One region of the Micromonospora pisi genome, then DNA from elsewhere that is predicted to be linked to it. Evidence: riboswitches for the same ligand, from Rfam matches in the RefSeq annotation. Region 1 holds a riboswitch; the other holds the start of a gene.

Region 1 (3,693 bases):
CGGCGGTCGGCACCCTGGCCTCCTCACTCGGCCAGCGACTGCGCCGGACCATCGAGCTGATCCTCGGAGTCGCCGTCGGGATCGGGATCGGCGACCTGCTGGTCATCCTGGTCGGCCACGGCGCGTGGCAGCTCGGCGCGATCGTCACCCTCTCCATCATCGTCACCATCTTCCTCGGCGGCAGTGTCGCCGTGGTGACCCAGGCGGCGGCCACCGCGGTACTGCTGGTCGCGCTGCCGCCGAAGCCGATGATGGACCCCGAGTTTCCCCGGGTCGTGGACGCGCTCATCGGCGGCGGCGTGGGGCTGGCCGTGGTGGCGTTGCTGCTGCCGCTCAACCCGCTGCGGATCGTGGACCGGGCGGCCAGACCGGCGCTGGAGACCCTGGCCGAACAGCTGACCGTGACCGCGGACGCGCTGGCCGAGCGCGATCCCGGCCGGGCGCAGACCGCCCTGGAGCGGCTGCGCCGGGTGGAGGAGTACATGGACGGCCTCCAGGACGCGCTGGAGGGTGGCCGGGAGACGGCCACTCTCGCCCCTGCCCGGTGGAACCGGCGTCGGGCGCTGACCCGGTACGCGGAGAGCGCCGAGTACATCAACCACGCCGTACACAACAGCGGGGTGCTGGTACGGCGGGCGGTGACCACGCTGGAGGACGACGAGCCGATCCCGGCCGCGATGGCCTCCGCGGTACGTCAGCTCGCCGACGCGGTCCGGCTGCTGCACCAGGAACTCGGTGCCGGGTTGGAGCCGGAGGCGGCCAGGGAGCGGGTGCTCCGTGCGGTCAGCGCCGCCGGGCGGGCGTACAGCGAGGGGGTCGGGTTCTCCGGCAGCGTGGTGGTCGCCCAGGTCCGTACCACCGCCAGTGACGTGCTCCGGGCCACCGGGTTGGAGCGGACCGAGGCGAACCGGCTGGTCCGCCGGGCGGTGAGCCCGCAGGCCGCACCGACCCGTACCGCCCGCCCGGCGGCGCACTGACCATCCGGCTTCGGTCAGCCCAGGTCGGCCAGGGCGTCGAGCAGGCGGTCGACGTGGTCGGTGGTGCTGCCCAGGCCGATGCTCGCGCGCAACGCGGTCGGTGGCAGGTCGGTGCGACCGCTGCGGCCAGCCGCCTCGGTGAGCAGTCGCCGGGCGAGGGGGTGGGCGCAGAACAGGCCGTCGCGGAGCCCGATGCCGTGCCGCCGGGCGAGCTCGGTGGCGACGTCGGCGGAGTCCCGGCCGCCGACCACGAACGAGACGATGCCGACCCGGGGCGCGTCGGCCCCGAAGGTACGCAGCTCGACGACGTCCGGCAGGGCGTCGAGCCCGGTCCGCAACCGGGCCAGCAGCTCCTGCTCGCGGGTGTGCAGTTCGGCCCGGTCCGCCTCGTCGAGGGCGGTACAGACGGCGGCCAGGGCGACCGCGCCGAAGAGGTTCGGCGTGCCGGCCTCGTGTCGTGCGGGTCCGGTCGCCCAGCGCACGTCGTGGGTGGCGCTGCCGACGCCGACGGTGGCGCCACCGCCGAGCAGGTACGGCGCCGCCGCGTCGAGCCAGTCGGCCCGCCCGGCGAGCACCCCGGCGCCGAACGGGGCGTAGAGCTTGTGCCCGGAGACCGCCACGTAGTCGATGCCCGAGGCGGCGATGTCCACCGGTGCGTGCGGAGCGAGCTGGGCGGCGTCGACGGCGATCCGGGCGCCGTGGCGGTGGGCCATCGCGGCGAGTTCCTCCACCGGCCAGCGTTCCCCGGTGACGTTGCTGGCACCGGTGACCGCGACCAGGATCGGGGCGGCCCGGTCGCTGTCGCGGCGCAGTTCCCGCAGCGCCTCGGCGAGTCCCCGGATCGCCGCGTCGGGTGAGTCGGGGACCGGCAGTCGTACCGTGTTCGGCCAGGGCAGCAGGTTGGCGTGGTGTTCGCCGCCGAAGGTGACCACCGTGGTCCCGGCCGGTACGGCGCGGGCCAGCAGGTTGAGGGCGTCGGTGGTGTTGCGGGTGAAGATCACCTCGTCCTCGGCCCGGGTGCCGAGGAAGTCGCCGATCGTCTGCCGGGCCCGCTCGTAGGCGAGGGTGCTCCGCTGCGACAGGCTCCCGGCGCCCCGGTGCACGCTGCCGTACCAGGGCAGCAGTTCGGCCACCGCGTCGGCCGCGACGCGGGCGCACGGCGCGGTGGCCGCGTAGTCGAGGTTGACCAGGTCGGGGACGCCGAGCACGTCGAGCGGTCCGGCGGCGTGGTCGGCCGGCGTGGTCGGCCGGGGCGGTGCCGGCGACTCGGCGGGCGAGGAGACGGCTACGAGAGCGGAACGCATGGGTACGACCTCCGGCAGTCCGGGGACCCCGGTTGCTGAGGGTTGGGGCCCGCGCTTGCCCAGCACACGGATCGGGCTGGGCCCGGTCATCACCCAGGGCACCCCACCGCGAACTCGACGAGGGTTGCCGGCCAGCAAGCTGGGGCTTCGTTCACCGCTTCGACCTGGTCCGGCGGTTGCCGGCCGTTGGTCGTGGCGGTGGGCGTTGGTCGCTGGCACTCGTGACCTGATCGGCAGCATATCCGCCCCGGATGCGGTCCGGGTAGTGGGTCGCGGATGGCTACGCTGGGCGGCATGGCCGACACCCCGCCCGGTGGCACTCCCCAGCCGCCGCTGATTCCGCCTCCCGCGCCGAACGGGGCGGCCGGCACCGTGTCGCCACCGGTGGCGAAGATCACCAGCCGGGGGTCGACCTGGCGGCGGGTGCTGGTGTGGGCCGTGGTGATCCTGCTGATCGCCGGCTGCGCGGTCTTCATGGCGATCAGGCTCGGTGACAGTCTCGGCCTCCAGGCATTTCTCATCGGCCTGGCCGCGGCGATCCTGCCAGTGCCGGTGCTGATCGCCTGCTTCCTCTGGCTCGACCGGTACGAGCCCGAGCCGATGCTCTTCCTCGGCCTCAGTTTCGCCTGGGGTGCCTTTGTCGCCACCGCCGCCTCGTTGCAGGTCAACGAGCTCACCGCGGAGCAGTTCGCCCGTTGGGGGTTGCCCGACTCGCTGGTGGCGGTGCTCGGCGCACCCTTCATCGAGGAACTGACGAAGGCGCTGGGTCCGCTCCTGCTGCTGCTGCTGTTCCGCCGCGAGTGGTCCGGCATCACCGACGGAATCGTCTACTGCGGACTCTCGGCGGTCGGCTTCGCCATGGTGGAGAACATCCTCTACCTCGGCGGGTACGGCTACGCCGCCGGCGCCGACCAGTACGGTCCGGCGACCGGGGTGCAGAACGTCTTCGCGATCTTCATCGTGCGTATCCTGCTCACCGGCTTCGCCCACCCGCTCTTCACCTCGATGACCGGGATCGGTCTGGGTATCGCGGCCCGTAGCGCGGACAAGCGGATCCGGGTCTTCGCCCCGCTGGCGGGACTCCTGGCGGCGATGATGCTGCACGGCACCTGGAACCTGATGCCGTCGCTGGCGGCGGCGCTCGGGCAGAACCTGATCGTGCTCTACGGCTACGTCGGCGTGATGGTGCCGATTTTCCTCGGCATGGTCGGTCTGGCGGTCTGGCTGCGGGGCTGGGAGGGGCGGCTCACCGAGCGGCGGTTGCCCGACTACGTACGGGCCGGCTGGATCAGCCCGCCGGAGGTGGCCGCGTTGGGGTCCCTCGGCCGGCGCCACTCGGCCCGGCGGTGGGCTCGGCGGGTGGCCGGTGAGCCGGGGTTGAAGGCGATGCGTGGTTTCCAGTTCTCCGCCAC
Region 2 (3,693 bases), 3.1 Mb from region 1:
TGACTCCGGCCGATCTGGAAGCCCAGCGACTGGAGGTGATCTCCATTAGCGGGTCGGTCGGGCGGGGTGTCCAGATCGCCTCGGCCCAACGGCCGGTGAACACTCGGTGTGACCCGGTGAACGGGCGGTCAGCGCGGTCGTCCCGGGCTTCGTCCCGCCCGCCGCAGCGTATCCATCCTGTCCAGGGCAGCGACGGCGGTGAGGCTGTAGGCGAGGTACGGGACGGCGTCCTCCAGCCAGTCCTGTGCCCGCCAGCGGCGGGGGTTCGTCACTCCCAGGGCGGCAAGTTGCCCGTCCGCGACCAGCATTCCGCCGATCGCGACGATGCCCGCCGCCACCGGCGCCGGCGGACGCCACCAGAAGGTGGCCGCGGCGAAAACCGCCACGGTCAACACCCCGTTGACGTAGCCGAGCACCGGGCCGAGGCCGGCCCGGCGATCGGCGGCCCGTTCCTCGGGACCGAGACTCACCCGCGTCACCTCGGCCAGTCGTTGCACCGCGCGCTGGTGGGTGTCGCTCATCGGCCGGGCCCGTACCGCCACGTCCAGGTTGCTGACCAGCTCGCGGGCGAGCGTGGCCACGGCGCCGGCCAGGAGCCCGTCGGTCAGTCGGCTGAGTGGGCCCGAGCGCCCGCCCGGGCCGTCGCGCCGTGTCCCGTGCCGCGACATGAGCCCCACCCCGTCCCGTTCGTTCCTGGTCGGGCCCGTCATCCGTTCCCGGCACGGAGGTCGCCTACCCCAGCCGTGCCGGAACATTCCCCCGGGCGTCAGCCCTGGCGGGACTTCCATTGCGGGTTGGTGCGGTTGACGACCAGCACCTTGCCGTGCCGACGTACGACCACCGAACCCGGCCGCTGCTTCAGTGCGCGTAGCGAACTACGAACCTTCATGATCTCCTCCGGCTTCAGGTTGCTTTCCAGTCGTTCCGTGGTCAACAACGCTGTCGTGGCCATCCGGATTCCCCCGTCCTCCGCCCGGCCACCGATGAGTCGGAATGGGTGGTGGCGAGCGCCACAGGCGTCGTGGCGGTATCCGACTGGAATTGCCCGCAGTGGATTGAGTAGGCTGACGCAGCCCATCCAGAGCGATTGAGAGACCTGGCTCGTCGATATCGCAGCAACCCCCCTAACGGGTGCGGGTGCTACCGCCAGGACCGATGGAGGTTGTTCCATGCGTGGACCACGCGCCGCCCGTTTCGGCACCCCGCACGCCGTCTGGCACTGGTGCCGCCGGCATATCGACCTCTGCCGTACGAGCACGATGCTCTGTCGTGGCCACGGCTGACCACCTCCACCGACGGGTCTGATCCGCCGGCAATTCCGCAATTTTCTGGGCACGGCGCTCGATTGGCCATGCCTTATTCCGTCGTGCCCCGGTTCCCATTCCGGGTGCCGCCATTTGTGATTGAAGTTGGAGTATCCGCATGCGCTCTACCCGTCCGTTCAACCGCCTGCTCTCCGGTCTCGCCGCCATCGCACTGCTGGGCGTCGCCGCCGCCTGCGGCTCTTCCGCCGCCGACTCCGCCGACAACCCGTACGACCTGCTGCGGCCCGGAACCCTGCGGGTGGGAACACTGAGCGACGCCCCGCCGAACGTCTACCTCAAGGACGGCCGGTTCACCGGCTTCGACAACGACCTGCTGACCGCTGTCGCCGGCAAGGTCGGGTTGAAGGTCGAATTCGTCGGCACCGAGTTCTCGGCGCTGCTCGCCCAGGTCAACAACCACAAGTTCGACGTCGGCAGCTCGTCGGTCACCATCACCGAGGCGCGCAAGAAGACCGTCGACTTCGGCAACGGGTACGACTTCGGCTACTTCGGTCTCGACGTACCGGCCGGCTCGCCGATCAAGGGCTTCGACCAGCTCAAGGGCGCCCGCGTGGTGGTGGTGCAGGGGACCGTGCAGGACGACTACGCCACCAAGGAGGGTCTCGACCCGGTACGCGTGCCCGACTACAACGGTGCGATCAACCAGCTCAAGGCGAAGACCGCGGACGCCTGGATCTCGCCGGCCGAGATCGGTGAGAAGTCCGCACAGGAGAGCAGCGGCAAGATCGTCCTGGTGGAGAAGCAGCTCAGTTCCGCGCCGACCGCGTACGTGGTGGCCAAGGGGAACGACGCGCTGCGGGAACTGCTGAACAAGGGCCTGGACCAGGTGATCGAGGACGGCACCTGGACCCGGCTCCAGGAGCAGTACTACCCCGGCCGTCCGGTCCCGGACACCTTCAAGCCCGGCAGCGGTGCGGTTGCGTTCCCGCCGGTCAAGGCCGGCCCGTCGGCCACCCCCGCAGCCACTCCGTCGGCCTGACCGACCGGTGAACGCCCAACGGGTCCGAGACAGGTAAGGCGATGGATACCCTCAAGACGCTCTGGGAGACGTTCTTCGACCTGGGGTCGATGCGCGAAGCCCTACCCGAGATGCTCACGATCGGCCTCCGGAACACGCTGCTGCTGGCGGTCGTCTCGGCGGTCCTGGGCACCCTGCTCGGGATGCTGCTCGCCGTCGCCGGCCTGGCTCGGACCCGTTGGCTGCGTTGGCCCGCGCGGGTCTACACGGACGTGTTCCGGGGCCTGCCGGCAGCCGTCACCATCCTGCTCATCGGCGTGGGGCTCGCGCCGCTCGGCATGGCCTGGTGGGGACCGAACCCGTACCCGTTGGGCATCCTCGCGTTGTCGCTGATCGCGGCCGCGTACATCGGTGAGATCTTCCGCTCCGGCATCCAGAGCGTCGAGGCCAGCCAACTGGAGGCGAGCCGGGCGCTGGGCCTGTCCCACCGCACGGCGATGCGACTGGTGATCATTCCGCAGGGGGTACGACGGATCCTGCCGGCCTGGGTGAACCAGCTGATCGCGCTGATCAAGGACTCCAGCCTGGTCTACTTCCTCGGGCTGCTGGCCAGCGAACGGGACCTGTTCCGGATCGGCCAGGACCACGCCGCCAACACCGGCAACGAGTCCGCCCTGCTCCTGGCCGGCCTCTGCTACCTGGTGATCACGGTGCCGCTGACCCACCTGGTCAACTGGATCGACCGGCGGCTACGGCGGGGGCCCGTCGGCGCCACCGACGAGGAGCCCGAGACGTACGAAGCGGCCGGCGCGCCGGCCACGGTGGACACAGGAGTGGGTCGTGACTGAGCGAGACCAGCAGCGGGCACGAACCACGGTCCCGACCTCGTACGAGTCGCTCAGCCTGGCGGCACGGGACATCCACCTCGCCTTCGGGCGACACCAGGTGCTGCGCGGTGTCGACCTCGATGTCGCGCGGGGTGAGACGGCCTGTGTCATCGGCCCTTCCGGTTCGGGCAAGTCCACTCTGCTGCGTACGCTCAACCGGCTGCTGGAGCCGGACCGTGGCGACGTACTCCTCGACGGCGAGAGTGTGTTGCGGCAGGACCCGGACGTGCTGCGGCAGCGGATCGGCATGGTCTTCCAGGGGTTCCACCTCTTCCCGCACCTGACCGTGCTGCGCAACATCACCCTGGCGCTCCGGCAGCTCAGGAGGCTTCCGGCCGACCAGGCGGCCGAGTTGGGCTTGCGTCAACTCGACATCGTCGGCCTGCGGCACAAGGCCGACGTACGTCCCGCCCAGCTCTCCGGAGGCCAGCAGCAACGGGTCGCGATCGCCCGTGCCCTGGCGATGTCGCCGCGGGTGATGCTCTTCGACGAGGCGACCTCGGCGCTCGATCCCGAACTCGTC

The links. Region 1 has a riboswitch for S-adenosylmethionine ahead of BDK92_RS15800 (aminotransferase class V-fold PLP-dependent enzyme). Riboswitches for the same ligand answer to the same signal wherever they lie in the genome.
Region 2: it holds a riboswitch for S-adenosylmethionine, as region 1 does, so the genes downstream of both, BDK92_RS02740 (ABC transporter substrate-binding protein) here and BDK92_RS15800 (aminotransferase class V-fold PLP-dependent enzyme) in region 1, are expected to answer to the same signal.

What each region holds. Positions count from the first base shown of each region.
Region 1 covers NZ_RBKT01000001.1:3,766,642-3,770,334, reverse strand. The annotation lists gene BDK92_RS15805 (FUSC family protein) at 1-977, shown strand, start outside; gene BDK92_RS15800 (aminotransferase class V-fold PLP-dependent enzyme) at 992-2,281, opposite strand; SAM riboswitch class IV at 2,328-2,446, opposite strand; gene BDK92_RS15795 (PrsW family intramembrane metalloprotease) at 2,558-3,693, shown strand, end outside.
Region 2 covers NZ_RBKT01000001.1:654,307-657,999, reverse strand. The annotation lists gene BDK92_RS02750 (hypothetical protein) at 129-668, opposite strand; gene BDK92_RS02745 (ribosomal protein bL36) at 767-952, opposite strand; SAM riboswitch class I at 1,072-1,162, shown strand; gene BDK92_RS02740 (ABC transporter substrate-binding protein) at 1,423-2,304, shown strand; gene BDK92_RS02735 (amino acid ABC transporter permease) at 2,346-3,131, shown strand; gene BDK92_RS02730 (amino acid ABC transporter ATP-binding protein) at 3,124-3,693, shown strand, end outside.